DNA from 3 places in the Bacillus sp. SSR7 genome. Region 1 is predicted to be linked to each of the others. Evidence: riboswitches for the same ligand, from Rfam matches in the RefSeq annotation. Region 1 holds a riboswitch; each other region holds the start of a gene.
The links. A riboswitch is a leader RNA that binds a small molecule or an ion and turns the genes downstream of it on or off. The one in region 1 is predicted to bind S-adenosylmethionine.
Positions count from the first base shown of each region.

Region 2: linked by a shared signal. The riboswitch ahead of mmuP (S-methylmethionine permease) and the one ahead of metI (cystathionine gamma-synthase/O-acetylhomoserine thiolyase) in region 1 are both predicted to bind S-adenosylmethionine.
Region 3: linked by a shared signal. The riboswitch ahead of mtnK (S-methyl-5-thioribose kinase) and the one ahead of metI (cystathionine gamma-synthase/O-acetylhomoserine thiolyase) in region 1 are both predicted to bind S-adenosylmethionine.

Region 1 is NZ_JBVVXV010000002.1:243,221-255,797, reverse strand. It holds partial or broken gene murG (undecaprenyldiphospho-muramoylpentapeptide beta-N-acetylglucosaminyltransferase) at 1-623, opposite strand, end outside; gene AC0NJG_RS05285 (RNA-guided endonuclease InsQ/TnpB family protein) at 682-1,797, opposite strand; partial or broken gene AC0NJG_RS05280 (glycosyltransferase) at 2,438-2,674, opposite strand; gene metH (methionine synthase) at 2,693-6,091, opposite strand; gene AC0NJG_RS05270 (bifunctional homocysteine S-methyltransferase/methylenetetrahydrofolate reductase) at 6,091-7,923, opposite strand; SAM riboswitch class I at 7,994-8,103, opposite strand; SAM riboswitch class I at 8,307-8,416, shown strand; gene metI (cystathionine gamma-synthase/O-acetylhomoserine thiolyase) at 8,511-9,623, shown strand; gene metC (cystathionine beta-lyase) at 9,620-10,783, shown strand; gene AC0NJG_RS05255 (cysteine hydrolase family protein) at 10,946-11,458, shown strand; gene AC0NJG_RS05250 (ArsR/SmtB family transcription factor) at 11,892-12,182, shown strand; gene AC0NJG_RS05245 (class I SAM-dependent methyltransferase) at 12,327-12,577, opposite strand, start outside.
Region 2 is NZ_JBVVXV010000016.1:72,244-84,820, forward strand. It holds gene AC0NJG_RS23010 (MFS transporter) at 1-993, opposite strand, end outside; gene allC (allantoate deiminase) at 1,133-2,374, opposite strand; gene AC0NJG_RS23020 (MFS transporter) at 2,419-3,690, opposite strand; gene AC0NJG_RS23025 (PucR family transcriptional regulator) at 4,201-5,823, shown strand; gene mmuM (homocysteine S-methyltransferase) at 6,570-7,547, opposite strand; gene mmuP (S-methylmethionine permease) at 7,522-8,931, opposite strand; SAM riboswitch class I at 9,015-9,122, opposite strand; gene AC0NJG_RS23040 (SHOCT domain-containing protein) at 9,894-10,358, opposite strand; gene AC0NJG_RS23045 (hypothetical protein) at 10,768-10,902, opposite strand; gene AC0NJG_RS23050 (YjcZ family sporulation protein) at 11,151-11,261, shown strand; gene AC0NJG_RS23055 (phosphodiester glycosidase family protein) at 11,579-12,577, opposite strand, start outside.
Region 3 is NZ_JBVVXV010000002.1:437,230-444,607, forward strand. It holds gene AC0NJG_RS06390 (pyridoxal phosphate-dependent aminotransferase) at 1-1,021, opposite strand, end outside; gene AC0NJG_RS06395 (carbon-nitrogen family hydrolase) at 1,036-1,899, shown strand; SAM riboswitch class I at 1,972-2,113, shown strand; gene mtnK (S-methyl-5-thioribose kinase) at 2,205-3,386, shown strand; gene mtnA (S-methyl-5-thioribose-1-phosphate isomerase) at 3,383-4,438, shown strand; gene AC0NJG_RS06410 (YvrJ family protein) at 4,514-4,675, shown strand; gene AC0NJG_RS06415 (3-hydroxybutyrate dehydrogenase) at 4,705-5,481, opposite strand; gene AC0NJG_RS06420 (PadR family transcriptional regulator) at 5,677-6,009, shown strand; gene AC0NJG_RS06425 (DUF1129 domain-containing protein) at 6,009-6,773, shown strand; gene AC0NJG_RS06430 (DUF1129 domain-containing protein) at 6,790-7,378, shown strand, end outside.

The DNA of each region.
Region 1 (12,577 bases):
CGACTTGCAAATTTCGATAGTGGAATTAAGACCATCGGCTTTTGCAATGTTAAAAACTCAAAAATGGCATTAGAGCCCGCACGTGAAATAACAAAATCTGTTATCGCTAATATATCTGGCAATTCTCCGTGTACATACTCAAATTGTCTATATCCTTCTTTATTTTGTAAACTATCATCAAGATTACCTTTTCCGCAAAGGTGAACAATTTGATATTTTTTCAGAAGTTCTGGTAACGCTTCTCGAACCGTTTCATTAATTTTTTTTGCGCCCAAACTTCCTCCCATGATTGTAATAACTGGCTTTTTACGTGAAAAGCCTAAAAATGCTAAACCTTTTTCACAATTTCCCTTTAGTACTTCTTCACGTACAGGAGAACCTGTATAGATTACTTTTTCTTTCGGTAAATGTTTCGCAGCTTCTTCAAATGTAACAAATATTTTCGAAGCGAAACGGAGCGCAATTTTATTTGCTAGTCCTGGCGTCATATCAGATTCATGTAATAAAACAGGGACTCTATTTAGCCATCCTCCAATTACGACTGGTACAGATACGAAACCACCTTTTGAAAAAATCACATCCGGTTTTAGTTTTCGAATTCTTACATATGCATCCATAACACCGATACGATAAACTTAACTAAATCTATACAATTCAATCAAATTTACACGAGTTAGTGCTTCATCGTGTTCTCGCAGCATTTACATCCCTATCGTGATGGCTATTGCATGAAGCACAACACCACTCACGTATTTTTAAACTCCACTGTCCTTCTGGTTGAACTGAATGGTCGTATTTAACTCCGCAACATGAGCAAATCTTGCTTGAAGCGAACCATTTATCAGCTTTTACATACGCAATGCCATACTTCTCGCACTTGTATGATAAACATTGAAAGAAGAAGTTTAATTTTTGAAATAAAAATGCTTTCGATAGTTTTTTGTTTTTTAACAGGTTTGAGATAGATAAGTCTTCCACAACAATCCTCATTGGTTTGGTTTTCACCAATTTAGCTGTTGCTTGATGGATATGGTTATTTCGGATATTCTTAATTTTCCTAGATAACCGCAGGTGCTCAGCTTTCGCTTTTTCATATCCGGCAGATTGAGTTTTTACACCTTTTTTAAATCTCCTAGACATATCTCTTTGCGCTGACTTTTTCCTTTTCAAAAGTTTTTTAACCTTGGCATCTTTGTTTATATTTCGTTCTTTCGTACCATTAGAAGCTACAAACAGCTCTTTTAAACCAACATCCACACCGATTGACTCATTGGTTAGTTCTTGTGATTCAAAATCTTCTTGGAACCCCATACTAATCCACCAGTGACGACCATCAAATGTAACTCTTGGATTGGATGGTTTTTTATTTCTTGGTAGTTGTTGGCTTGTTTTCACTTCTCCAATAGACTGAATATGAACGACTTTCTTTCCTATAATCAGCCTTTCATAATTGGCATAAAATCCTTGGATTACATCTTTTTTAGATTTATAAGAAGTGTGATAACCATTTTTGTACTTTTTGAACGAATTTTTTCTCGCCGTATCAAAATCTTTTGAAGCCTGTTTAGGAACTTGTGCATTAATGTCTTGTAACCACTCATATCTCTTTCGCTTCTTGATCTTTGTAAATCGTTTCTGTAAAGCTAACTGTGAAACAGATTTTCCAAATAGCTTATAGTATCTATCACTCATTCTTTTACAATAGTTATAAGCGAATCTTGCAGCACCAGCATGATTTCTAAGCACTTGTTCTTGTTCAGGCGTTGGAATCAGTCTGACTTTCTTCGCCAATATCATCAGAATGTAACTCCTTTAATGAAAGATTGGTTCTTCTGAATCATAGCGTGTTCCACCAGCATTCTCCTGAGACTACTCGGATGCAAACCTGTTAATTCTGATACTTGACTAACTCGTAAAAATTTCATTATTATTCTTACCTCATTAAACTCACGATAGCACATATGTTCGATAAATTCAATGAGGTTTGATAGATTTAATTAAATGTATCTCGTTCAACTAAGGGCGCAATTCCTTAGCCAGTTCTCTTATGAACTTCTCCTGTTTTCACATGAGCGCAGACTATATGTTTATCTCTTTAGAGATAGAGGATTTTTCCACCACCATAGGCTTGTGATGTACTCTCGTCAGTTATACGAGATAGTCGTTGAACGTTCATCTTATCCATTTTGACTTAGATGATTCGAGGCGGAAGACCCATTGTTCTAATGTTTAGGATTTAACCTTACATCATCTGATTGATTTTTTCTGCTTTCGCAACATTCACGCTCACCATTTCTAGCCACGTTGTAGTTCAATCAGCTTTAGGGATTGCCCGCAGTTAACCCTCACTACTAGCCAATCACTTGACTAGCAGGGCTTACTGATATATTTAATTAACTTTCGTTATAATTGGTTAAATAAATCGTAACAGTTAGTTACCCTTCATCACAAGAAATGGATCTTTTATATTTTTCAAATCAAAATAACGGCGTAGCTTTCCGCTCGCAATACTATAGTACGGAATGCCTTCCTTTTCTATAATTGTTTTCTCAATTCCTTGATGAGAACCAATATAAGAAATATCCCAATTTTGTTCTTGTAAATGCGGAATGATGGCTAAATTAGGTGTTACATGCCCTGCCGAACCGCCACCTGTAAAGACTATTTTCTTCATACGTCTCCCCCTTCTACACTATAATACACTAAAATATCTTGCCTCAGGGTGAGAAAATACCATAGCCGTTACAGATGCTTCTGGCTCCATCATAAATCCTTCCGTTAATGAAATGCCTATTTCTTCTGGATGAATAAGTCGAAATAATTTTTCTTGATCCGCGAGTTCTGGACATGCTGGATAACCGAAGGACACGCGTATCCCTCTATATTTTGTACGGAAACGTTCTTCCATTGTCAGTTCTGGTGAATCTGGAATACCCCAACGATCACGAATAAGCATATGTGTCTTTTCAGCAAGTCCTTCTGCTAGTTCGAGCGCTAACGATTGAATGGCATGACTGCGTAAATAATCACCTTTCGCTTTCCACTCTTCAGCAATGTCACGAACACCTTCTCCAACCGTAACAGATAGGAAAGCAACGTAGTCCATCTCATCTCCAACTGGGCGTAAATAATCACCTAAAGTACGATATGGTGCTTTTCCTTGTCTTGGGAATGTGAAACGCTCTATAACACGCGCATGATCTTCTGGATCATATATTACAATATTTTTTCCGTCGCTTTGCGCTGGGAAAAATTGATACACTGCTTTCGGCTTTAACCAAGATTGTCCTTCCTGCAATAATTCGTCTATTAAATCATTTAATTCATGTGCTCTTTTATCTCCCTCTTGCAAAAGCTTCTTCACACTTCCTTTTAATCCAAGGTGATGTCCAAGTAGCATTTGTCTATTTAAAAATGGAGCGAGATGAAGGGCGGGAATATCGCGTAATACAATTCGTTTTGTTGAATCAGGCACGATAACCTCAGCCTTCGGTAATGGCTCAATTACTGCTGGAATTTTTACTTTCTTCTCTTCTTTTGTTACGATATGAAGATGACGTTCTTTTTTATCTTGTTTCATCTTCTCACGCTCTTCTTCTTTTTGAAGCTTATTAATAATATCAAGACCAGTCATTGCATCACTCGCATAACATACGAGCCCTTTATAGGATGGCGAAATACGATTATCTGTAAACTTTCTCGTTAACGCTGCCCCGCCTACAACGATTGGAATATCAATATCCGCTGCTTTTAAATCTTCAGCAGTCGTTACCATTTGTTGCGCTGATTTTACTAGTAAACCAGAAAGCCCAATAATATCCGGCTTCTTTTCTTGTACTTCTTGCACAATTCGATCGGAGCGAACATTGATTCCTAAATTAATAATCTCATATCCATTATTCGCTAAAATAATTTCAACAAGATTTTTCCCAATATCATGTACGTCACCTTTAACAGTTGCTAATAATACTTTCCCTTTTTTCGCACTATCGCTAGATTCCATATGCGGCTCTAAATAACTTACAGCAGCTTTCATACTTTCAGCACTTTGCAATACTTCAGCAACGATAAGCTCATTATTATTAAATAATCTTCCTACCTCATCCATTCCTGTCATAAGCGGACCATTAATAATATCAAGAGGTTTCCTTCCTTCTGTAAGTGCGAGACTTAAATCTTCGTGTAAACCTTGTTTCGTACCTTCCACAATATAATTTGCTAGTCGTTCATCAAGAGTCAACGTTTCTTGCACAACGACATCTTTCTTTTTGGCGACTCGGTAAAAGTTTGTAAATTCTTCTAACGTCTCTTTCGTCGTTTCAAATAATAATGCATCTGCAAGGCGTTTTTCTTCATCAGGAATTGACGCATAGCGCTCTAATTTTTCCGTATTTACAATCGCGTAATCTAACCCTGCTTTCGTTGCATGATATAAAAAGACGGAATTTAACACTTCACGGCCAGCTGGTGGTAAACCAAATGATATGTTACTTACACCTAAAATCGTTAAACACTCTGGTAATGCTTCTTTAATAAGGCGAATCCCTTCTATCGTCGCAGCCGCCGAGCCAATATACTCTTCATCACCTGTCCCTACAGGAAATACAAGTGCATCAAAAATAATATCTGACGGGCGTATACCATATTTCGTCGTCAATAACTCATAACTTCTTTTCGCAATTTCTAGTTTTCTTTCCGCACTTACTGCCATTCCATCTTCATCGATTGTTCCAACTACAATTGCAGCACCATATTTCCGAAGAAGCGGTGTCACTTTTTTAAATCGCTCTTCTCCATCTTCTAAATTAATTGAATTAATAACAGCTTTTCCTTGAATATAAGTAAGAGCTCGCTCCATCACATGTTCATCTGTTGAGTCAATCATAATCGGTACTTTTAACACTTTCGTAACTTCTGCCAAGAAGTTTTCCATATCTTCTGTTTCATCGCGGTCCGGGTCTGCCATACAAATATCAATAATATGAGCATTTTTCTTCACTTGCGCTCTAGCGATTTCAGCAGCCTCTTCAAATTTCCCTTCTGCTACTAATCGTTTAAATTTACGTGATCCAATAACATTTGTTCTTTCACCAACAAATAACGGTCTCATAGAGTCATCATATTGCAGTGCCTCTAATCCACTAACCCCATGTCCCACTCTCTCTTGCTGTTCACGAGGTTTAAGAGACGTTAATGCGGATTTCATTGCTTTTATATGTTCTGGTGTTGTACCACAACAACCACCGATAATATTAACCCATCCTTCTTCAGCAAATCGCTTCACCTTTTCGGCGAGAGAAGATGGAGATTCATGATAATGTCCATCTTCATCAGGAAGACCTGCATTTGGATAACAAGAAATGTAACATTCCGATAAATCAGATAGAGAACGAATATGGTCTCTCATAAACTCCGGGCCAGTCGCACAGTTTAATCCAACAGATAATGGCTTCATATGTTCTACCGATAAGTAAAAAGCCTCAATTGTTTGCCCAGCTAAGGTCGTTCCCATTGGTTCAATCGTTCCCGAAATCATGATAGGTACAATTGTATTTAGTTCATCAAAAGCCGCTTGAATTCCAATATAAGCAGCCTTCACGTTACGCATATCTTGACTCGTCTCAACGAGTAATACATCCACTCCTCCTTTCAACAATCCTCTTGCCTGCCGGGTATAAGCTTCAATTAATTCTTCAAACGTCACACCACCAGTAACACTAATCGCTTTCGTTGTCGGTCCCATTGCTCCCGCAACATATACTTCCTTCCCGCTTTCTTCGACTGCTTGCTTCGCTAAACGCGCTGCCTTCTCATTTAGCTCCTCGTCTAAATGAGATAACTCATAATCACTTAGTACAATATTTGTCGCCCCAAATGTATTTGTTTCAATAATATCCGCTCCAGCTTCAATATAAGCTTTATGAATCTTTAAAATAACATCTGGTCTTGTTTCTACTAAATACTCATTACAACCTTCGTACTCCTCTCCTCCGAAATCTTCCGCAGTTAAGTCCTCTTGCTGGATCATCGTTCCCATTGCACCATCTAATATTAAGATGTTATTTTGTAATTTTTCTTCTATACATTTCATCAATTAATACCTTCTTTCACTTCTTGCTTTTCTCTCACATATTTAACAAGATGTTCTGTAATTTCATATTTTAGAAATGGTGTAATAAGATAAATGCCGTTAAAATATTTCATCGCCGCATCAATTAGTTCTTGTGAAATGCGAACTCCTTCCTCAATTGCTGCCTCTTTCGTTTCATGCCCATCCATTCTCTCCCTTACTACGTCAGGCAGCGTAATGCCTGGCACCTCAAAATGAAGGAAATCTGCATTCCGTTTACTTATTAATGGCATAATCCCAATAAAAATAGGCTGTTCCAAATGCTTTGTCGCCTCATACACTTCTTCAATTAACGCGATATCGTAAATTGGCTGCGTTAAGAAGTATTCCGCTCCAGCATCTATTTTCCGTTCCATTCGCTTAACCGCTGCTTTTAAATGTCTTACATGCGGGTTAAATGCACCGCCCACAGAAAACCTTGTTGCCGGTCCAATGGATTTCCCTAAAATAGAGCGCCCATCATTCATTTCTTTAATCATTTTAATGAGCTCAATAGAGGATAAATCATATACAGAAGTGGCACCTGGAAAATCACCAACACGCGCTGGATCTCCAGTTAAAGCTAACACTTCTTCCATACCTAATGCTGATAGACCTAGTAAGTGAGATTGTAGTCCGATGACGTTATGGTCTCTACATGTTAAGTGCGTCAATACCGGAATATCATGCTTCGTTAATAATGCTCCCATTGCCATATTCGAGATACGAGGCGATGCTAATGAATTATCTGCTAGTGTAATAGCATCTGCTCCAGCTCTTTTCAATGCTCTTGCGCCTTCAAAAAATCGCTGCGTATCTAACGTTTTTGGTGGATCTAATTCCACTACGACTGTCGTTTGTTTTTTTGCTTTCTCTGCTAAAGTGACATGAGCTTTTGAACGTTTCTCATGTGTATGAACTACTTTTGGTCTTTGAACCGTATCCTTTTCTATTACAGGCGTAACATTTAAAGTAGCACGTTTCATACTTTCAATATGTTCTGGAGTCGTGCCACAGCAACCACCCAATAACCGAATACCTTGCTCAATAAATTTCGGTGTCATCGCTTCGAAATAAGCTGGACTTCCCTCATATACGTAGCGTCCCTCCACATAATTTGGGAGACCTGCATTTGGATATGCTGACAAGTAACCATTTTTCGGAATCGATATCATTTTAAAAGCTTCCGTCATATGAAGTGGCCCTAGTTGGCAGTTCAATCCAACAACATTTGCACCGTAATCTAAAAGCTGTTTTAATATTTCATTTACATCATTTCCATTTTGAGTCGTACCCGCCTCATGTAACGCCAATTGCGCTACAATTGGAATATTCGTTTCTTTTCGTAACACCTGAACAGCATGAAGTAATTCAAACTCATCATAAAAAGTCTCTAATAGCAGTCCATCAACCTGTTCTTCTAATAATGCACTTGCCTGTTCCAGTAACATAAATTCTCGCTCCATATCAGTTGTCGTAACCGCCCCGATATGTTTCATACCACCAATTGTGCCTAAAATTGCATTTCTGTCTGTAACAGATGCTTTCGCCAGTTTTACTGCCGCTCTATTAATTTTAGTAACTTGATTTTCTAATCCATACATACGTAATTTCGCTTCATTTGCTCCGTACGTATTTGTTTGAATCACATCTGCCCCAGCCGCTACATATTGCTTATGAATCGATATAATTAAATCTGGATCAGATATATTCAATTCTTCAAAACTACTTTGCAAACCATGTGAATGTAATAACGTCCCAACCGCACCATCACCTATTACAATTCCTTTTGATAATAAATCTAGCAATTTCACAAATCTCCCTCATTTCTATCAATATAAAAACCCCCTCTTCACTTTGAAGAGGGGGACATAATCGATCCTCCTCTTATTATGCAAAACATTCGTTTTGCAGGTATTAGCACCGTTTCAAACATTTCGTTTGAAGGTTGCCGGGTTTCACAGGGCCTTTCCCTCCACCGCTCTCAATAAGAGTTTGTCTTTATTATTTTATTTATGTAGCTAAAAGGAAATGCGTTCCCCTTTTAACAATGTTTGTTAATTTTTTTATAAATTTAGCACGCACAAATACAAAAGTCAATGACACTTGCGGAAAAATAAAAATTATTTAAAATAAAGTTGCAATTCAATTATCTTTTGTTGTAAAGTTAAAACCATAATAAAATTTCATACGAACATTCTTATCTAGAGAGGTAGAGGGACTGGCCCTATGACGCCTCAGCAACCATTAACATTTGTTAATAAGGTGCTAATTCCAGCAAATTGTGAAAGATTTGACAGATGAGAAGAAGACTCTATTCAAACCGAAAGCCTTCTTCTTAGAAGGCTTTTTTTATTTTATATTCAATTAATGGTTCAATTTAAAAAGGAGGAATTTTCACATGTCAACTATCGAAACAAAACTAGCGCAAATCGGAAACCGGAGTGAAACTACAACAGGAACTGTTAATCCACCTGTTTATTTTTCAACTGCTTATCGTCACGAAGGAATTGGTAAATCTACTGGATTTGATTATTCACGAACTGGAAATCCAACGCGCGGCCTATTAGAACAGGCAATCGCAGACTTAGAATGCGGCGAACAAGGTTATGCCTGTAGTTCAGGGATGGCAGCCGTTCTTCTTGTTCTTTCCCTATTCCGCTCTGGGGACGAACTTATTGTTTCCGAAGATTTATACGGTGGCACTTATCGATTATTTTCTGAGCACGAAAAAAAGTGGAATGTTCGATGTAGATACGTAAATACACAATCTATTAAACAAATTGAGCAAGCCATCACAACGAAAACGAAGGCTATTTTCATAGAAACCCCAACTAATCCATTAATGCAAGTTACCGATATTGCCGCTGTCGCAACTGTAGCGAAAAGACACGGACTACTTCTTATTGTAGACAACACATTCTACACGCCTTATATACAACAGCCATTAACAGAAGGTGCCGATATCGTACTTCATAGCGCAACGAAATATTTAGGTGGTCATAACGATGTACTAAGCGGACTTGTCGTTGCAAAAGGAAAGGAACTTTGTGAGGAAATCGCTCATTATCACAATGCCTCTGGTGCGGTCTTAAGTCCATTTGACTCATGGCTATTGATTCGTGGTATGAAAACGCTAGCGCTTCGCATGAGACAACATGAAGAAAATGCAAAAGCAGTTGTTGCTTATTTAAATGATGAGGACGGGGTGACAGATGTATTTTATCCTGGAAGAGGCGGCATGATCTCATTTCGTCTGAAAGATGAAACATGGATTAATCCATTCTTACAATCTTTATCCTTAATTACATTTGCTGAAAGTCTCGGTGGTGTTGAAAGTTTAATGACATATCCAGCAACGCAAACACACGCTGATATTCCAGAAGAAATTAGAACAGCAAACGGTGTATGTAATCGTCTTCTTCGATTTTCCGTTGGCATTGAAAATAGTAACGATTTAATTCAAGACTTACAGCAAGCCGTTAAACTTGTAAAAGAAGGTGTAAGAATATGAATTATTCTATAGATACACTCTTACTGCACAACCAATATAAACATGACTCGCAAACAGGAGCTGTTAACGTTCCCATCTATAACACATCAACATTTCACCAATTTGATGTAGATACGTTCGGGAAATATGACTATAGCAGGTCAGGCAATCCAACTCGTGAAGCTCTTGAAGACATCATTGCTTTATTAGAAGGCGGAACAAAAGGATTTGCCTTCGCATCAGGAATTGCAGCGATTTCTACTGCATTCCTCCTCCTTTCACAAGGTGATCACGTACTCATTTCAGAAGACGTATACGGAGGGACTTATCGAATGATAACTGAAGTTCTCTCCCGTTACGGTGTTTCACATACATTTGTTGATATGACCAATTTAGAAGAAATAAAGCAAAACATTAAGCCAAATACAAAACTCTTTTATGTAGAAACACCTTCCAATCCACTTTTAAAAGTGACAGATATTCGTGCTGTTTCTAAACTTGCAAAATCTATTGGCGCCCTTACTTTTGTTGATAATACATTTTTGACACCACTATTCCAGAAACCACTTGACCTTGGCGCTGATGTCATTCTTCATAGTGCCACAAAATTCATTGCCGGTCATAGTGATGTTACTGCCGGATTAGCAGTTGTAAAAGATGCCGATCTCGCTCAAAAACTTGGCTTTTTACAAAATTCATTCGGCGCTATTCTAGGCCCGCAAGATTGTTCTCTCGTACTTCGCGGTCTAAAAACATTGCATGTACGTCTTGAGCATTCAGCTGCTAATGCCAATAAAATTGCACACTATTTACAAGAGCACGCTAAAGTTCAAAATGTCTATTATCCAGGATTACACACACATCTTGGATTTAACATTCAACAATCTCAAGCTACATCAGCAGGAGCTGTCCTATCTTTCACTTTACAATCAGAAGACGCACTTCGCCAATTTTTATCAAAAGTAAAATTACCTGTCTTTGCGGTTAGTTTAGGGGCTGTCGAATCGATCCTTTCCTACCCAGCTAAAATGTCACATGCAGCACTATCGCAAGAAGCCCGTGATGAAAGAGGTATTTCAAATTCATTACTTCGGCTATCCGTCGGTCTTGAAAATGTTGACGATTTAATATCCGATTTTGAAAATGCCCTTTCTTATGTAGAAGAGCCTGTAAATGCATAGAGAGCAGAGAAGATATGAAATTAAGTTATCATATCTTCTTTTTTACGCTGATAAGTATATTTTTCACCCCTTCGTATAATTCATAAAAAAATGACAGGTCACTATCTATTTTCAAGTAATGAATTAATTGATATATTAAGAAGTAAAAAAGGGGCAAAAATAATGGATACATGTGCAGATGTTTTAATCGTTATCGATTTACAAAATGGAGTATGTTATAGTGAGGAGCATTTATTTAATTTACAAAATTTACTTACAAAAGTAAATAAAAGAATTTCTTCATATAGAAAATCAAATAAACCAATTCTTTTCGTTCAACATTGTGATGATGATTTAGTACCTGAAAAAGAACTTTGGGCTATTCATTCAGATTTAGATGTTCAAAAACAAGATTTTTTTGTAAGAAAAACACATGCCAATTCTTTTTATAACACAAACTTGAAAGAGATTTTAGATCAATTATCTGTACATCGTATTGAATTTTGTGGTGCTCAAACAGAGTACTGTATGGATACCACGATTAAATTTGCCCATGGACTAGGGTACGAAAACTTCATGGTCCAGAAAGCAACCTCTACGTTAAATAATCCATTTATGTCCGCAAAAGAGACAATTGATTTTTATGAAAATATATGGAACCACAGATTTTTAAAATTGATGAAAGATGAAATCTAGAATACATAACTAACGTCTTGGTAATTCTAAGATTTATCAGCTATATTCAAACATTTCATTTTCACCATAAAGAAGCTGACTACATTCGGCTTCTTTTCTTTTAACCTGTTTTATATTCTATATATAACATTATAATTCCTTTGTCATATTATTTTAAAAATTTTGTATATTCATTTGAAAGAATAAGAAAATCATGATAAAATTGTGTTACAAATATATCTATATCTTTCAATTTTTAAAACGCATCGAAATTTTCACCCAAAAATGTCATTTTACAAAACCGTGCTAAATTATCTACTTTATTTACATCAGGGTCTCTTTTCTTACAATTTCTTTACTTTAGGAATGTTTTTCTGCAACAACTGTTTTCTTTTCTTTAATTTTTTGGTATGTATAGTATGGTATAACAGCTCACACGGAGGTGGAAAAGAACATGTTAGAAACCTTTCAAAAAGAAATAGAACTATATGAAAGCAATGCAGAATTATTGAAAGTACTTGCTCATCCTGTTCGCTTATGTATTGTAAAAGGATTAATTGAACGTGGTCCAAGCAACGTTTCTACAATGTACACTGGCTTAAACATGCCACAATCTACAATTTCACAGCATTTAGCAAAGTTAAAAAGTGCTAAAATCGTTTCAAGTGAAAGAAAAGGATTGGAAATTTATTACAAAGTAGAAAACGAAACAATTATTCAACTCGTTCGCGTATTATTGGGTTAGGGACTCATAGACAGAGAAAAAGGACGTATTTTATATTTTTCATCTCATATCTTTAATATAAATATATATCATGAGAGGAAATATATGATGCTACATAAGTCGTATTAAAAAACAAGACACAGAACTATGCTGTGTCTTGTTTTTTTATATTTTCAAATACCGATCCAAGTGTAACTGTTGCATATGTTTCGTATGTATAACAACATCACATGCACTCCCTAATCCTCCGCTCAAAATCATAGAATGAACTGCACGATTTTGTTTTTGAATTTCAGAAAAAGGATCCCTATCTTGATGATTCGTAAGCAGCTCTAGTATTCCTGCCGCTAACAAAAACTCAGATTGTTTCTTATGCCATACCATATTCATACCTTGCAGGCTAAACATTTCTTTCA
Region 2 (12,577 bases), on a different contig from region 1:
AAAGCCATATAATACTAGCCCCACTATAATCCAAACAGTACTATTAGTAAAACCAATTAAAAAAGTGAAGATTGAAGAAAATATCAACATAAACTTCATGATTTTGACATGTTTTTGAAAGCGGTCGTTTATCCAACTAAATAAAATACTTCCAGGAAGCGCTAAAAGTGCAATTATTGACGATAAATATCCCGCTATACTACCTTCTATTCCTTGTTCAGTTTGAAGATAATAAGGAAGCCAAGTTACCATAACTGAAAATCCATATAATGAACAAAAAGCAACAATATAACTAACTATTAAGTTTCTGTTCATTAATAAGAGTTTAATTGAACTTGAGAATTTTTTTTCTTCTCTATCAATTTTCCTCTTTATTGAATTTTCATTTTCACTATCATTTTTAATAGTAAATAACATTATTATTGACACTATTATTGTTAGTAGGGCAAAAATGAAAAAAGTAATTCTCCAACTAAACCCTAAAGATAGCGTAAAGTAACTAGAAAATATAAATCCTAAAGATAACCCTATCGCTCCTCCACTATTTATTATTGCACTCCCAATTGTTCGATATTTATTTGGAATAGACTCTGATGATAATGCAAATTGTGGACCATAAAAAGTACCTTGTCCAATCCCGGAAATCATCCATGCAGATATAAGTAACAAATACCCTTCTGACAAACCTGTTACAGCTAAAAATATTCCAGAAATCAGAAATCCAGGCACGAGCACCCATTTTTTTGAATACATATCTCCTAAATAACCCGATGGAATTTGTACAACTGTATAAGCTAAGAAAAATAAACTATTCATAAGCCCTATTTCTGCATTGTTTAATGAATAATCACTTTTAATCTCCCCTATTACTGGGGTTAAAATAGCGCGATTTCCATATATAAAAATCCAGCCTAAAAAAAATACAATAACTAATCTTATCCAATAAGGAGTCATTTTATTTTTTTTATTTTCTATTAGTACTTTTTGTTTCATTATGTCCCCCTTTTAGAAATTTAATATCAGGGTCTTTACTTGTAGTAGATCTGAATTGAATAAGATAATTACATAGTTAATTTAAATAATAAACAACAATAAAATATTGTTTATTATTTATAAATTTACTTAAACCGTGTTAATATGCTAATTCATATAATGTATGAATTAACACATTTACTCCTTCAGCTAAATCTTTAGGATCCGTATACTCAAACGGCGAATGACTAATACCTTTATGACTTGGAACAAAAACCATGGCGGTCGGTATATATGGTGCTATAATTTGAGCATCATGACCTGCACCACTATGCATCATTTTATACACAATATTATTTTGCAAACATTGCTTTTCGATAATGTCAGTTATATCTCTATCCATTGGTACTGGTGCAGCATCCATCCACATTTTAATTTTTATTTGGACTCCTAATTGATTTGCAACTTTGTTCATTTCCTGTACTATTTCATCAGTAAATTGATGCAATTCTTCTTTTTCTACATGCCTTACGTCTATCGTAAATATAGCTTTACCTGGTACTACATTTACGACATTGGGTTCTACTTTAATTTCCCCAACAGTGGCAACAAGTGGCTCCCCATGTTCTAAAGTCATGGTATGAATCCTATGTATCATATAACTAGCTGCACTCATCGCATCTTTTCTATATTTCATTGGTGTTGTGCCTGCATGATTGGATTCACCAATTATTTCAACTGTAAACCGTCGTTGACCAACAATGTTTTTGACAATACCAATGGATCTCTCTTCTTTCTCTAGTACTTCTCCTTGTTCTACATGAAGTTCAACAAATGCTTTAATATCCTTACGAGCATATTCAGGATTAGCTTTAAATGTGAAACCAGTTTGTCTCATCACCTCTACAAATGCTTGACCATTAAAATCTGAGATATTCTGAACATCTTCTTGTTTAGCAATCCCAACAATATTTTTAGATCCCCAAAATGTATATGGAAACCGACTTCCCTCTTCTTCCGCCATGGATACAACCTCAATATTCCGCAAAGGCTGTCCATATTTTTCTTTTAAATATTTTATAGCTAAAAGTCCAGCGATAATACCATACTGCCCATCAAATAATCCTCCATTTTTTACTGTATCAACATGAGAACCAGTTAATATTGTTTCGTCTTTATATTTACTACCTTCAAGCGTTCCAAATAAATTTCCGATTTCATCATAATGGATAGATAATTCCTCTTTAATAAATAGCGTTTTTAGAGACTCTTGAGCCTCTAGCCACTCTGAACTATATAAGAACCTGGATACTCCCCCTTCTGGATCTTTTCCACATTCTCCTAACCAATGAAGTAAATCGAGTGTATCCTTTCCTAATTGCAACTTATCCAGTGTATGCATTAATTTCCCTCCAGTAAACTTCCAATTAATTTACTCTTATCCTCTTAAATGCTTCCTTCTTCAAAATGTGTATTCGGAGAAGTCTCCTTAAAAAACATCATGATAATTAAACTTATTCCAAGAATGATAACAGCTGAATAAAACCCAGCAGCCATACTGCCCGTTAAATCGGCTAAATAACCTGCGATAAATGGAGCCACAATTGAGGATGACATTCCTATAAAATTATAAAGACTAAACGCTCGGCCATATGATTCTGGATTTACGTTCTCTGAAACAGTTGCAATTAGCACCGGATCTAGCGCTATTTTCCCAAAAAGACCATAAATAATAAGAGCTCCAATCATTAAAGGAATACTTTGAATATACACCGTTGCCCATAAAGAAATTGCGGCGATTGGAACCAATGTAAATACAAATATCTTTTTCTTTCCATATTTATCAGATAAATAACCCACAAAAAGTGATCCTGGTATTGCTGCCCATGGAACTAATGATGAAATAAAACCTATTTCACTGCCCTGAAATCCCCGCTCCACTTGTAAATACTTTGGTAACCACGTCATAATAACTGTAAATCCATAAATAGAGCAAAATAATATAATGAATGTAATTAAAAGATTACGGTTCTTTAATAAAGAAAGCATACTTATATCAGTCTCTATATCTATGACTGGATTACTTACATCTTTCTTTTGTCTCTTTCCTTCTTTGACAACAAAACCAATGAACAAACCGCATAAAATGGTTAAAACGGAAAATATGTAAAACATCATTCTCCAGTTTATTCCCCATTCCAACACAAGGGTACTAGAAGAAATAAAGCCTAATGATATTCCTAAAGCTGCTCCGCTATTAATGATGGCAGAACCGATACTCCTTCTTTTATTTGGTATTGCCTCAGAAGAAAGTGCGAACTGCGGTCCATAATAAGTAGCTTGTGTAAGTCCTGTTAAAGCACGCGCCACTAAGAATCCTGTAAATCCAGCCATAATACCACTTACTCCTGTAAAAATTCCAAATAAAATAAAACCCGGAACCAGAATTATTTTCCTCCCAAACTTATCGCTCAATGTACCGGCCGGAATTTGTGCGATTGTATAAGTGAAAAAGAAAATACTATTTACTAAACCCAATTGAGTATTGTTCAAGTTATACTCCAACCCTATTTCTCCCAATATAGGGTTTAAAATGTACCGATCCGCATTAAGAAATATTGTTCCTAAAGTAAATGCCAGTACAACTTTCCACCAGTAAGGAATCAAAGTAGTGGATTCTCCAAATTTATCTTGTTTTTTCATTAAGGATTCAGACATATTAACAATACTCCCTTTACATTTTTCAGTGAAAATCCACCTTATTTAATATTTTTATAAGCATACTACTTTAACACTTTGTCAAATTCGTATAATACTTTCTCTCACAATTCATTTTAAATCTATTTATTTCCCTATCTTTTTATGGAGAATCTTTCAAACATAACACTGAAATAATTGGATATCCAACAACTTTTCGAATCTTTTATAAGGCCTATTTCATATATTATTATTTAATTCTAATAACTACATTGACAAATCATCCAAATATATACTGTTTTTTTAGTTATTATAACCATAGTTAGAGTTAACACCTTTTACTCTCAGGTTTCCTGTTTTATAATGGCCATTATTTAGCAAAATATTATTAATCAATTTATCCAGTTATTATTTTCTATAACGTAGTATTTACATTTAAACTTTGTAATACATAGTAAGAGTTAGTATAATCTACTTATTTAGTAATTTGGCTCTTAATATCCTACATAAGTCATCCTTGGAGGAAATCTAATGAAACTATATGATATTATGAAAATCCCTATTTTTGATCAAGCTAAACTTATCGCTGGTCATAAGGGTTTAGAACAAGAAGTTTATACCGTTAATATGATGGATGCACCTGATATAATTCATTTCTTAAAAAGAAACGAATTATTAGTTACAAGTGCATATCATTTTAAAGACGATATGTATGCATTACGAGAACTTATCATACAAATGAAGAAACAAGGTTGTACAGCTTTAGGTATAAAAACTAAACGGTTTTTACAAGAAATACCCGAAGAAATTATTTCATTAGCAGATGAAATTTATTTTCCAATTATTGAGCTCCCATTTGACATAGGACTAGGAGATCTTGTAAATCAAACCTTAAGTTATATTCTGGATATGCGAACTAATGAATTACATCAAGCAATGCAAATACATCAACAATTTTCAAATCACATTATAAGTGGAAAAGGCATAAATATGATTTTGGAAAATTTATCATCAATAATTCAGTTACCAGTTGTACTACTTGACTATCACTTGCGCCCTATTTCCGAATACAATAACACTAAAGCATCTATTCAAATTTTAAAGAAGTTTTTTATAAACGGGCGTAAACTACCGTTATCAACAATAGAAATTGTTACTTTTTCTCTTCTTACTAAAACTCGTGATACAGTTTCAATTTTTCCCATCTTTACACAGAATAATCAATACAGCTATTTAGTTATAGACGGCTTTATTTCACCTTTAAATCGTTCAATGGTATTGGCTGTTGAACAAGCTGCAAACGTCCTTGCTTTTGAATTAATAAAAGAACATTCTTTAAGACAATACTCAAGACGCATTCAGGATGAATTTTTTACGAATGTTATTAATAGTGTTTTCTCTACTCAAAATGAAATTATTAATCTAGGAAAAGAATTTAATTTATCATTTGATCAAAAGTATATTTGTATTATAGGAAAAATAGATATAAAAGAATTCACTATGTCATTTATGGAATATCAAGAAGAAAAGGATCTTATATATGACTTGATAGAGGAAGAACTAAATTCTTATACTGCAAATGTTCATTTATTCATAAAAGATGATATGTATGTTTTGTTGGTGAATTGTGATGGCATTTGGAGACAAACTGAAAAAGAACGAATGATCTCTTTATTAAAAAACATACAGGTGAAAATCTATACATATTTTCAAAAAAGCATATCTTTTGGAATTGCTAATTCTAGCGAACAATTGTTACATATATCTCATTCATTTAAAGAAGCAACAGATGCATTTTACTACGGTGAAATATCAGGGAGTAAAGAATTTATTGAGATCTATCAAGCAAAAGAAATCTCAGCGATTTTACGTATGATTCCACAAGAACAATTAAAAAAGTTCTATGAGAGCACACTACATTCACTTGCAAATGAAAATGAAAAAGATTATGCTGTACTATTGCACACGTTATCTGTTTATTTAGAAACTCATTGTGCAATATCCGAAACTGCTAAACGTTTATTTTTACATCGTAATACCGTTATTTATCGTTTAGAGAAATGTGAAGAAATACTTGGACGAAACATAAAAGATCCAAACGAAACTTTACAATTAAGAATTGCATTTAGAATAAAACCATTAATCCATGTATGATATTTATATAAATTAAAAGCTCGTAAATAAATTTTAATATCTGAGGTCTGATATTGCATAATCGTAAATAATAAAAATATAAAGTTCTCATATTTACTAAAGGTAAGTAATCCTTCTATTTTATTTTTCTACAATACAATTACGTTCTTACAGTGGGGCACCAGACATCTATCAACTTAAGAATGGAAACAAAGTGTACTTTCATTTTGTGAGGTAAAGCATTCCTAAAATAGAAGCATACTCTTAATAATACGCATACCAAATAAACCCTATCGTTTTATTAAAAATCCAGGAAATAGTAATGAAATCCTATATTTATACGATTGAATATAATGTCACACATTTTATAAGGTAAAAAGGAAAGGATAGATGAACAGGAGAGCATACCTGTTTACATCTACCCTTTTTTACAACAATATGACCATATTAACTACTACAACTTTTCATATAATTATTGAACTATTTTTTAAATAAATAAATAAATGGTCCCCTTCACCTTCAATTGGATCAACTACATCTTCATTAAAAGATTCAGCATGTTATCTACCATATCTATTAAACCAGCGGTTTTTATTTTCCCTGATTCCTTTCCATACCTAAGGTACCCAAAAGTCCAGAGGATTTCCGAGGCTACCATCCACATTTGTGTCTCTGAAAAAACATTTTGTGCCACTAGATGAAACTGTAGATTCCTTAACAAGCTAAATCATGAAAATACACACAAAAATAGATTATCAATCATTACATTACTGCTTTGCTTCGTTCGAATAGAAAAACTCGGAAGAACGCCACTTGTTCGATATCCCCTCAATGTGATAAGGTGTCGTTCTGCAGCATCCACCTATTAAACGTGCACCTGCTTGGTACCATTCTTCAGATTGAATATCCAACGCGTTACATTGTTCATAATCATGCCATGTTTTTGTTTCTGGATTATAAGTTTCACCAGAGTTTGGATAAACAATAATCGGTTTTTTGGTGTTTGCCCTCAACTCTTGGATTGCACCAGTCACAACGTTTACTGGCGCACAATTGATGCCTATTGCTACAATTTGTTCACTTTTCTCAAAAGCTCGTGCACACTCCACGAGTTTCATACCTTCACTAATCTCTTTCTCATTTTTTAGCGAAAAGGTAAGCCACGCATATGTTTCTGGAAACTCACGCAATAATGTATCTAATACTCTTGCTTCTTGCAGGGAAGGGATCGTTTCAAATGCCAATAGATCTGCACCTGCTTCAATTAACGCGGACATTCTCGAACGGTGAAAGTCTGCTAATGTTTTATCTGTCACACCATAGTTGCCTACATACTCTGAACCATCTGCAAGGTAAGCCCCGTACGGCCCAACTGATGCAACAACCAATGGTTTAGGCCTATTCGTTTGCTTATTTTCCTTCCAAAAATCATCTCTTGCCCTTCTTGCAAGTAACACCGTTTTCTTAATTAATTTCAAAGCTTCCTGTTCTTGTATTCCACGCGTGGAAAAACCACTAATAGTAGCTTGATAGCTTGCTGTTATGGCACAGTCCGCTCCAGCAATAAAATAATCTAAATGAACCTGATAAATTAGTTCTGGATTTTCTAGTAACACACGTGCCGACCAAAGGGGATCGTCCAAATTACATCCATGTGCCTCCAATTCTGTAGCTAATGCTCCGTCAAGAATCATAATGGAATGTTGGGATAAAATATCATCAATTGGGTTGATTTTGTTCGACATAATCTACGCCCCTCTTTTTTAGATTTTTTGTTAGATAATAACTTCCATAGCAAAACAAAATAAACGGTATGCCGCAATATAAGGCAATCCTCTGTGTTGGATCGAATGCAATTCCAATACACGATGCCAGACAAAGGATAAAAGAAGCAATTGGTACTAATGGATATAGTGGTGTGCGATAAATCAAGTCCTTTTCAGAATTTCCTTCTTTCAAAAATTGTCTGCGAAATAGGAACTGGGAAGCACTAATACTCATCCAAACTACGACTACTGCTAGACCGGAAATGGAAACAAGTACGATATAGACAGTATCTGGTGCCACAATACTTGAGAGCAAAGCCAAAGCTCCACCCACCATGCTGAAAATGACGGCGTTGATTGGAACACCTTGCTTCGTCATTTTTCCAAAAATGGGGGATATCATGTTCTTATTAGCAAGCGACCAAAGCATTCTAGAAGAGGCGTAAAGGCCTGAGTTTGCCGCAGATAAAATGGCTGTTAAGATAACGAAATTCATTATGTCAGCTGAATATGGCACCCCAATTCGTTCTAGAACTGCAACAAAAGGGCTCTCTAATACCCCCGCATCGGAAATAGGCAATAACGCAGATAAAACAACAATCGTTCCTACAAAAAAGATGATCAATCTCCACAGAGTAGTTCGAATGGCCTTCGGTATCATTTTTTCCGGGTTCGCTGTTTCTCCAGCTGCAATGCCTATTAATTCTGTTCCCGAAAAAGCAAAATTAACCGCAAGCATGGTCATCATAATGGCCGTAGCACCATGAGGAAATAAACCTCCACTTGTAAAATTAGAAAAGAATGGTGCTGCTTTTGAATGAGCCATCGGAAGAAACCCTAGCATTGCCGCTACTCCTAAAACAATAAAAATCACAATAGCTATAACCTTTATCGATGAAAACCAAAATTCGGATTCGGCAAAAAATTTAACAGTCAGAACATTTAATACAAAGATCAAAATGGCAAAAAGAGCACTCCATACCCAAACATTAATCGATGGAAACCATCGCTTCATAAGTAATCCTGCGGCTGTAAATTCAGAACCTAAAGCAACAGTCCAAGTTAACCAATACAACCAGGCTACTGTATACCCTGTACCCGGTCCAATGTATTTAACTGCATAACTATGAAATGCGCCCGTTTCGGGCATATGTACGGAAAGTTCTCCTAAACATAGCATAACTAGATAAACCACTAGTGCACCAACCAAATAGGATAGAATTGTTCCAAATGGGCCAGCTTGTTGAATAGTGTAACCCGAACTTAAGAATAAGCCCGTTCCAATCACCCCACCAAGTGATAGCATGACTAAATGACGTGCTTGCATTTTCCTTTGAAATTCTTGCCCATTTTTGTTCTCCATTTCTACTCTCCTTTAGTTACTATCCAGAAAAAACAAAAACGCACTCTAAAAAAGAGGGCGCTACTGACAAATAAAAACGGAAGCTCTCATCTATCAGGATTATCACCCGCTGGAATTAGCACAGTGTCTACTTAAGCAGACCTGTTGCTGAGGTTTCATAAGGCCAGTCCCTCCACCTCTCTGGATAAGAAATATTTTTTTATAACCTTATCAATCCATTCAATAACTGTCAAGACAATTCTGTTTTTTTAAAAAAATCATCTATTATAGAAATACAAAAAAAGGAGTATTACTATAACTGCAATCCACTCCTTCTTGGGTATTATTTAAAAATTGAACATACAAAACCTCATTTATTTATGATACAGTTCACAAGCACTTCCTCAAAATTTGATGCGCTTCTAAATATCTTCTTACTTCTTTGGCTATGGGGATCACCGCAACTTAGAGATGTGTGACGAGACCCCATCGCCATCAAGCTAAGGTTTTGAAGTACCCCCTAAATGACAATTTTCTTTCTCTACAATTAATTATTTCGAGAAATGAGCTCATATTTTTGTTTTGGGGATGTTTACTTTTCTTAAGTTAATGGGTATGCGGCCGTACCCTTAAACAAGAAACACAAGCGCCAGCTACTAAAGAAGAGCCTAAAAAAGAAGAACCCAAAAAAGAGGGGCCTAAGAAAGAAGAAGCTCCGAAAAATAAACCTGGAATTAGCAAAACTAAGTTCAATTAAATCAAAAATGGAATGAGTTACGACGAAGTTAAAACTATCATTGGTAGCGACGGGGAAGTTTTATCTTAGACTGGGCAAGCTAGCGAACAACTTCATACCATTATGTATAAATGGAATGTAGAAAAAGGATTTGGTGCTAATGCGAACTTCATGTTCTAAGAAGGTAAATTGCAAAATAAATCTCAATTCGGTTTAAAATAAAAAAAGCACTCATATGAGTGCTTTTTTAAATTCCTAATAATTGCTTTTTCTTCGCTTGAAACTCTTCTTCAGTAATAACTCCTTGATCTAACAACTCTTTATACTTCAATATTTCATCTGCCCCACTTACTGATGCAGAAACTTGAGGTTTGCTTTTATTAGCTAAAATACTCTCAATATACTCTTTAATTTCTACAGCCATTTTTTCTTCTTTTTTTGTAAACATAACTGTGTTTTCATCTGCTGCTGCAGCCATAACCCCTTTTTTACTCTCTTGACTACCCATAAAAATAAATTGTATGTAACCATTTGTGAGAAAATTGGCTTTTTTAATTTGAATACCAGTCATATTGTTAATATCAATGGTTTTTTCACCGTCTAATCCATGATTTAAAAAATTCAAGGCTCCTCTTCGCTTCAGTCGAATGAAGTTATCCTCTATTCTTACTACTGTTTTCCCTGCCCCTTTAAACTCAAATGTTCTATCCAAGCTCTCCACCCCTATAATTACATAATGTATTACTCAAATATTATAACTCTGAATCTTTATTTACAAAATATAGATTTTGTTCACTTTTACGATACATTTATGAAACAGTCGTATGTTACGTTATAAAAGTCCATTTTTTGAATCATTTTCATTCTGTTAAAAAGTCCCAGACCTTCTAGGGCTTTTTACGTTTAAATAAAGAGGTATACCAAATTTCTCAATGTACAATATTACTTGACATAGTAAAATAATAATTGAATTGGCGTCCAATACATATCATTAAAATTAAAGTGGTTCAAGTCGGAGGAAGGCACCTTTGGGTGTCTTTTCTTTATTATAAAAACCCTCAAGCATTCTTACACTTGAGGGCTTATCAATTGAAAGGTAGGGCTGTTTGGAGTTCTTTATATTAAGAACAAAGCGGGATTACTCCTAAACCAATTAATAGAGCTGCAGCAAACGCTGGAATTGGGACAGGGATCTCGATACCCTCTACAACTAAGAAGTATTGTCCACTTACTACTTTAAAACAAACTAATTGCATGGTTATTCCTCCCTTCTGCTAAGATTAATACATTATATTATTTAATCTAATTATTGATATAATTCAATAGTTTGCTTTTAAGAAAATGTGCAATTTATTTATATTCAGGTGAAGCGCCCTAAATCATCTTTCCCTTATTTTTAAAAGGACCTGCTCATTTAATCCTTAAAAACATAAAGTAATTTGAATCCATTAAAATACATGAGTGACTCCTTATTTTTCTCCTACTATTTAAAGGAGGAATTATTATGGGCTTTGGTGGTAGCTGCGGTGGCGGCTGTGGCTTTGCAGGAGGATTTGCTTTATTAGTTGTATTATTTATTTTATTAATTATTGTTGGAGCTTCTTGCTTCTGCTAAAAACTATGGGAAAAGACACTCTTGTTTGGGTGCCTTTTCTTTTTCTCAATATAAGAGCTATAAAAATATGCTATAGTTTTAATAGAAATTCCCTTTTGTGCAATGAGATAAAAATACCCAACAAAAAACCCACCTATTTCCGTAGGTGGGCCTTATCTTTATTACACAATACCAAATTATACTCCCATTTTTTCATAAACTTTATGCAATTATACAATTTCTCCTTTATGTGTACTGATTTCATTTTACGGATTTTATTCATTAATACATTTTGCGGTTTTAAAATCTTTATTTATATAAGTAGCTCATACATGGGTTTAAATATTTGTACCAATATTATCTAATGTTTTGGGATTTACTTTTTCTCCATCTATTGTCATCTTTATTTTTTGCTTCGAATTTGCTGTTACCACCCAAGCATTCGGTAAATAGCGATCTTCATGAGACAATGTAGAAGGTGAATTTATAACCCTTCCTCCTAAATATAGAGTAGCAGAGGATCCTCCATCCATTGCCATTGCATTTATTGCTCCTTTTTCATATAGAATATCTTGACACTCTTTTAACGTAGCCCCTATACTATGCGTCTGTCTACCGTCAATAACTAGAAACATAATTGTACCATCTTCTTTTTGTGCCATAATACTTCGCGGTGCAGAGCCCCAGCCACCGTCTCCTTCTGTAATCATTTTTTCTCCATTTACAATTAACTGTGGCATAAATCCTGCCGCTGAAACGACTTGTTTATCCAAAAGTTGTTGGGTAGAATAATTTCCTGTTATCATTTGCCCAAACTTTGTTAAACCCGTAATAATTGTAGGGGTATTTCTATCCATATTCGTATCAATAGCTTCCCCATTTTCTATTACTATTCCAGTTGCAACATTTCCTCCACCCCTTCCTGTTTCATCAGCAAATCCACTTGCATTCACAGCAACAAGTGCATGATTACGCTTTGCTATTACGCTAATTTTTTCTCCTCTGTTAGCGCCCTGTGTTCCTTGATGGCTAACAAGTTTAACATTGAAGGGATTGCTAATAGTAACTAATTTCCCTTCAAAAAGAAAGCGACTATCTTTGTTACTTTTAATTGTTTCTACATCAATTTCTAATGGTTGATTTTTAAATTCTTCTAATCTTTTTCCTGCTATTTTTTTATAAATATGCTCATCACTGTTTGACCATTTCGGATGGTTAATTCTATCTTGCAGTTTATCTAGTTCCTTTTGGGATAGGAATGTATATTTCGCATATTGTGGATGCTGAGAAGTTAGTATACTCCCAGCCATTGTTATACGAAGCTCTCGGCCATAGCT
Region 3 (7,378 bases), 190 kb from region 1:
AAAATTGCTCAGATGTATATCCTTTTGGAACAGGAAGCCATGCAAAGAATGATCCGGTTGGAATGTCTACATTCCAACCAATCGAGTGACAAGCAGAAATAAGAGCGTTTCTTCGAGATTCATAACTATTTACGAGGTTTCCTACGCAAGACTGTGAACTTAATAATGCTTCGCGGGCAGCATCTTGAACTGCACCAAAAATACTAACATACATATGATCTTGTAATAAGTTAATTGTTTCAATCACACTTTCATTCCCTACTGCAAAGGCAATACGCCATCCAGCCATATTGAAAGTTTTTGATAATGTATAAATTTCAATTCCCGTATCTTTGGCGCCGTCTGCTTGTAAGAAACTAACAGGCTTTTGACCGTCGAACCCTATAGCACCGTAAGCGAAATCATGAACAACTAATATATTGTGTTTATTAGCAAAATGAATCGTTGCATCAAAAAAATCTTTTGATGCAGTAGCACCTGTAGGATTATTTGGATAGTTTAAAAACATTAATTTTGCACGCTCGGCAATAGAGTCATCAATTTTCGTATAATCTGGTAAAAAGTTATTTTCTGCAATAAGTGGCATTGTTTCAAACTGAGCTTTTGCTAAAGCAACTCCTGATAAATAATCTGGATAACCTGGATCTGGAACGAGAATCGTATCACCAGGGTTTGTAAAACAAACTGGTAATTCTACTAACCCAGCCTTTCCGCCGAATAAAATAGCAACTTCCGTTTTTGGATTTAATTTTACGCCGTATTCGCGTTGATAGAATGTTGCTACAGCTTCTTTTAAACTTTCATGTCCGCGAAATGGCGGATATTTATGATGAATCGCTTTTGCAGCAGCATCTTGTAAAGCTTTTACGATATGCTGTGGTGTTGGTTGATCTGGATTACCCTGTCCTAGATTAATAACATCGTGCCCTGCTGCAACGACTTTGTTAACTTTTGCAACAAGTGAAGCGAAAAATTGTGTAGGCAATGATGTTACGATCTCAGAAGGTTGAAATAATTTCATGCTTTCCACCTCTTTTGAAAGTTGTTACAATTCTAGTGACAAATGATATAATCTTTCCAGTATTTTGTAAAGAAAAAATTAAGGATGGGGCTGACAAAATGAAAGTCGCATGTATTCAAATGGATATTGTTTTTGGAGATGTAGAAAAAAATATTGAGAATGCTAAACATAAAATAAACGAAGCGATGAAAGAAAGACCAGATGTTATCGTCTTACCAGAACTATGGACAACAGGTTATGATTTAACGAGACTCTCTGAAATTGCAGATAGGGATGGATTGGAAACGAAAGAAAAGTTGATAGAATGGTCGAAACAATATGGTGTACATATTGTTGGTGGTTCTATAGCAAAGCAAACGGAGCAAGGTGTTACAAATACAATGTATGTTGTAACGAATAAAGGAGAACTAGTCAATGAATATAGTAAAGTGCATTTATTTCAGCTTATGGATGAACATAAATATTTAATCGCTGGAAATAGTACTGGTGAATTTAAGTTAGATGATGTAGAGTGCGCCGGCACCATTTGCTATGATATTCGTTTTCCGGAGTGGATGCGCGTTCATACTGCTAAAGGTGCAAAAGTTTTATTTGTTGTAGCTGAATGGCCATTCGTTCGTTTAGCGCATTGGCGTTTATTATTACAAGCAAGAGCAGTTGAAAATCAGTGTTATGTTGTAGCATGTAATAGGGCAGGGAAGGATCCAAATAATGAGTTTGCCGGCCATTCTTTAATTGTCGATCCTTGGGGCGAAGTTGTTGTAGAAGCGAATGAAGAAGAATCAATTCTATTTGGCGAGCTTACATTCGAGAAAATTAAAGAAGTACGCAAAGGAATTCCAGTTTTTGCAGATCGACGTCCAGAATTATACAAATAAAATGTTGACAAGTGATTTTTATTCTTGGTATAGTCTTCAACATAAAGTTAAAAATTCTAAAAAATTATACAACTCTTATCAAGAGCAGGTGGAGGGATTTGGCCCGATGAAGCCCAGCAACCGACCGTAATACCATTGTGAAATGGGGCGTTTATGACGCCAAAAGGCACGGTGCTAATTCCAGCAGAAAGTAAAACTTTCTGGCAGATAAGAGGGGAGAAGATAAACTTCAAACCTCTTTCTTAGTGGAAAGAGGTTTTTCTACGTCAGAAAAACCTCTGAATATAAAAAAGGGGGAGAAGACGATGGGATATTATGCATTAACTGAAACAACAGCTATACAATATGCGAAAGAACACGGTTATTTTGAAAAGAAAGAAAATGTAGTTTGTCATGAAATTGGAGATGGAAATTTAAATTACGTGTTCAAATTAGATGATGGAGAGAAGTCTATTATAATAAAACAGGCACTGCCGTATGCGAAAGTAGTTGGTGAAAGCTGGCCGTTATCTATAAAAAGAGCGACAATTGAAAGTAAGGCACTGAAAATTTTTGCGAAGTATGTACCGGATTATGTTCCAGTAGTGTACAGTCATGATGAAGAGTTAGCGATAACGGTAATAGAAGACTTATCAAGACTAACAATTACAAGAAAAGGATTAATAGACGGAGAAGAATATCCACTTTTATCCCAGCATATCGGTCGTTTTCTAGCAAATGTTTTATTTTACACTTCAGATTTTGGTTTACAGTCAGAAGAGAAAAGGGTACTAGAAGGTACATTTGTAAATCCAGACCTCTGCAAAATTACAGAAGATTTAGTGTTTACAGATCCGTTTGGACATTACGATACGAATGATTATGAGCCGGAGTTACAATTGGCTGTTGATGAACTTTGGAGTGATAAAACTTTAAAACTAAAAGTAGCGCAATATAAATATAAGTTCTTAACAAGAAAAGAAACTCTTATTCATGGTGATTTACATACAGGTAGTATTTTTTCATCACCTTCTGAAACGAAAGTGATTGATCCAGAATTTGCGACATATGGCCCATTTGGGTTTGACATCGGTCAATTTATTGCAAATTTATTATTAAATGCTTTATCTAGAGAAGAAGAACAGAGAAGTGTACTATTTTTCCATATAGAGAAGACATGGAGTTATTTTGTAGAAACTTTTACGAAGTTATGGATTGGAGAAGGTGTAGAAGCATATACGAAAGAAAAACAATGGTTACCAATTATTTTGCAAAATATCTTTATTGATGCTGTTGGATTTGCTGGATGTGAGCTTATCCGTAGAACAATTGGCCTAGCGCATGTAGCTGATTTAGATGAAATAACAAATAAAGAAACAAGAATTCAAGCTAAGAAACAAGCGTTATCCTTAGGTAAAGAACTAATAAAATATGAATCTAAAAACGCTGATATTCAACTGTTCCGATCATTATTCCAACAGACAGTTTCTGGAGGGGTAAAAGCATGAGTACAATTGTTACAATTCCGAGGTCTGTCAGTTGGAAAGGGAATGCTATTGCAGTATTAAATCAAACAAAGTTACCGCATAGCACAGAATACAAAACATTAACGACAATTGAAGAGGTATGGAAAAGTATTGTCATGCTAGAAGTACGAGGAGCACCGGCAATTGGGATTGTAGCTGCATTTGGCTTGGCGCTTGCATCAAAAAAATATGATACTGTACATATTGAAGAATTTCAAAAGAAGTTTAATAGAGATTGTAATTATTTAGGAACATCACGCCCGACAGCAGTCAATTTATTTTGGGCAATCGATCGTATGAGAGAATCCATTCGAGAAATTACTACAATAAAAGAAGCGCAAAAAATATTAGAAGAAGAAGCGCTTCTTATTCAGCAAGAGGATGAAGCAGTATGCAGGAGTATTGGAGAACATGCATTAACATGTTTTCAAGATGGTGATAACGTTTTAACAATTTGTAACGCTGGCAGTATCGCAACTGCTAGATATGGTACTGCATTAGCACCGTTTTATATTGGGAAAGAAAAAGGTGTACATTTACATGCATATGCATGTGAAACGAGACCAGTTTTACAAGGCGGTCGCTTAACGACCTGGGAATTAAAACAGGCAAATATTGATGTAACACTTATTACAGATAATACGGCAGCTCATGCTATTCAAACGAAAGAAATCAACGCAATTATTGTAGGAGCGGACCGAATTGTCGCAAATGGAGATACAGCAAATAAAATCGGAACAATGAATTTAGCTATATTAGCAAAGTACTTCGGTATCCCGTTCTACGTTGCAGCTCCGTTATCTACATTTGATATTACGAAACAAACAGGGGCTGAAATTGTTATTGAAGAAAGAGACGAAACAGAAGTTACGAAAATTTTTGGGAAACAAGTGGCACCAATTGGAACTGATGTTTTTAACCCTGCATTTGACGTAACGTCGAATGAATTAATTACAGGTATTATTACAGAGAAAGGTATTATACGTGGAGATTATAAGCGAGAAATTGCATCACTGTTTGAAAAAACAAGCTAATACAATAATAGCTTGTTTTTTTATGCCTAAATGTTTTCTTTTCTCTTATTTATATAATGAAAGGAGGCGAAAAAGATGGAAGAGTGGATCAAGATGATAGGCAATGTAGGGTTTCCAATTGTTGTAACATTATATTTGCTCCATCGGATTGAAAGTAAATTAGATGGGGTCATTGTTGCAATAGAAAAGTTGCCGCGGCAATTACTACAGTATAATGATCCTCGAGATAAAAAATAAAGTTTGCTCTTCGTGAGCAAACTTTATTTTTATTGAGCAGTATAACCCCCATCGATAACAACGGCTTGTCCAGTTATTCCTTTAGTTTTTTCGCTCGCCAAAAACATCACATAATCAGCGATTTCTTGTACTTGTAATAAGCGCTTTTGTGGTACGAGTGGATAAATGACATCCTCTAAAACATTTTTAAGTGGTACATTTCGTGTAGTAGCTAAGTCTTGTAGTTGGTTACGTACGAGAGGTGTATCGACATAACCAGGACAAAGGGCATTTACAGTAATTCCGTGAGTAGCCCCTTCTAAAGCGGCAACTTTTGTTAATCCAATTACGCCATGTTTCGCGCTATTATAGGCAGATTTTCCGGCGAATCCAACAAGTCCGTTAATCGAAGCAACATTAATAATACGACCATATTTTTGTTTTTTCATAATCGGAAAGGCATGCTTAATTGCGATAAAAGGAGCGATTTGCATAATTTTAATAAGTAGTTCAAACTTTTCGGTTGGAAAATCTTCAATTGGTGAAACGTGCTGCATTCCTGCGTTATTAATTAATATGTCTAATGAACCGAAATGATTAACAGTTTGGGAAATGGATGCTTCTATTTCTTCTTCAGATGTAACATCACATTTTAAACCGATAACCTGATAGCCTTCTTTTTGTAGTTGGCTGGCAGCTTCTTTTGCACGTTCTTCAAGACGATCGGTAATAACAACTTTTGCACCTTCTTTTGCAAAAGCGTTTCCCATTTCATAACCAATACCACTTGCAGCACCTGTTAAAAAAACAACTCGATTTGTAACCATGATGAAAAACATCCCTTCGTAATAAAGTTCTCATATTGCTCTATTTAGATAGTGGATAATAAAAATCCTGCAAAGATTTGGGAAAATATTGTTAGCTATCTTGTTTTGCAAAATAGTCTCTGCTATACTATTTTGTAAAGCAAGATACTAATGCTTATCTATCTTGTAAAACAAGATAGTGGGAGGATTTGAATTATGTCGACAAGTCAAATGCTAAAAGGAATTTTAGAAGGATGCTTACTTGCTATTATTTCTGAAGGTGAAATATACGGTTATGAAATGAGTGAGAAGCTAGCAAAGTATGGCTTTACAATGGCGAGTGAGGGAAGTATTTATCCGTTATTAATAAGAATGCAAAAGGAAGGATTTATAACAAGTGTAATGAAGGAATCCTCATCTGGTCCAAAACGGAAGTATTACACGTTAACAGAAAATGGCGAAGATGCACTGGATGAATTTATGGATCGCTGGGAAGCGATGCAAAGTAGTGTGGAACGTCTACTTGAAGGGAAGGGGAGAAGAAAATAATGCTATCAAATGAAGCACGAAAATTTTTATTAGATATGAGATTGTTTTTGACTGCAAAGAGTGTGAAAGAAACCGATATGGAAAGCTTTATTGAAGACGCAGAACTTCATTTAATAGAAGGTGAGATTGATGGGAAAAGCGTAGAAGAAATTTTCGGAAGCTCACCGAAAGAATATGCAAATGAACTTGTAAAAGTGATGGAAAGAGATAGACAAGAAACGTGGAAGCAAATTGGTTTTACAGTAATGAATATCGTATCGTTTTGGATTATTGCTTCTGTCCTAATAGTGAATAACGGATTATTACAGATGTCACTTATTCAGTGCGTGGGGTATAGTTTGTCATTGATTTTAGTTGTTATAGGTCCTAATTTTTTACTGCGCAAAATGACCTTTGTAACAAGTTTTACAAAAACGTGGTTTTCTATGTGGTTTTTAGTTATGATCGCGCCAATGTTTTTAATGGGGGTTGTTACGGTATTAGATGTGATATATCCTACAAAAATATTTACATTCACCGAGTTGCAAAGTTATATATTAGCTGGTGGTGTTTTCATCATTACAGTAGCGATCAATATATATTTTGATGGATGGTTTAAAAACTTATATTTAATTATTCCACTTTCGATTATGTTACTGTTTAAAACATTTACATCAGAAGACCTTGTTCCAATGTTATTTCAAATTATATGTTTATACGGAAGTTTGTTTATTTTAATTTTCCTTGAAATTATGATGAAGACGAATAGAAGAGAGACGGTTTAATAAGGGAGGGATTATCATGAAGATTTCGAAAGAAGGAGAAAAGTTTTTAATTGATACGAAAGTGTATTTAATAACGAAAGGAATGAAAGAAGAAGATGTGGATGCTTTTTTAGAAGATGCAGAGATTCATTTAATTGAAGGTGAGAAAGAAGGAAAAACGGTAAGTGATATATTTGGTGATTCGCCAAAAGAGTATGCGGAAGAATTAGCGAAGGAGATGGAAAAGGATAAAGGCGGGAGTATAAAGACTATTTTAGGAATGATAATTGGAATAGGGGGATATTGGTTACTTACAAATATTTTATTTGAAAGCCCAAATCATGAATTCACATTAACGAATGTACAATTAATTGGATACCCAATTGTATTAATGATTACGATTGTAGGAATTATATTTGCTTTTAAAATGTCATCATTTAAGAGCAAAGTAAAAGAATTTAGCATTATTTATGTAGCAGCATTGCTACCAATTTTATTACTAGTATTATTAATGTTTATGAATAAATGGTATGGGACGCCTGTATTACAATTAACGACTATACAAAGTTATATACTAGCTGGAGTTATCTTGTTAGTACTGTTAATTGGGGAAGCGTACATACTTG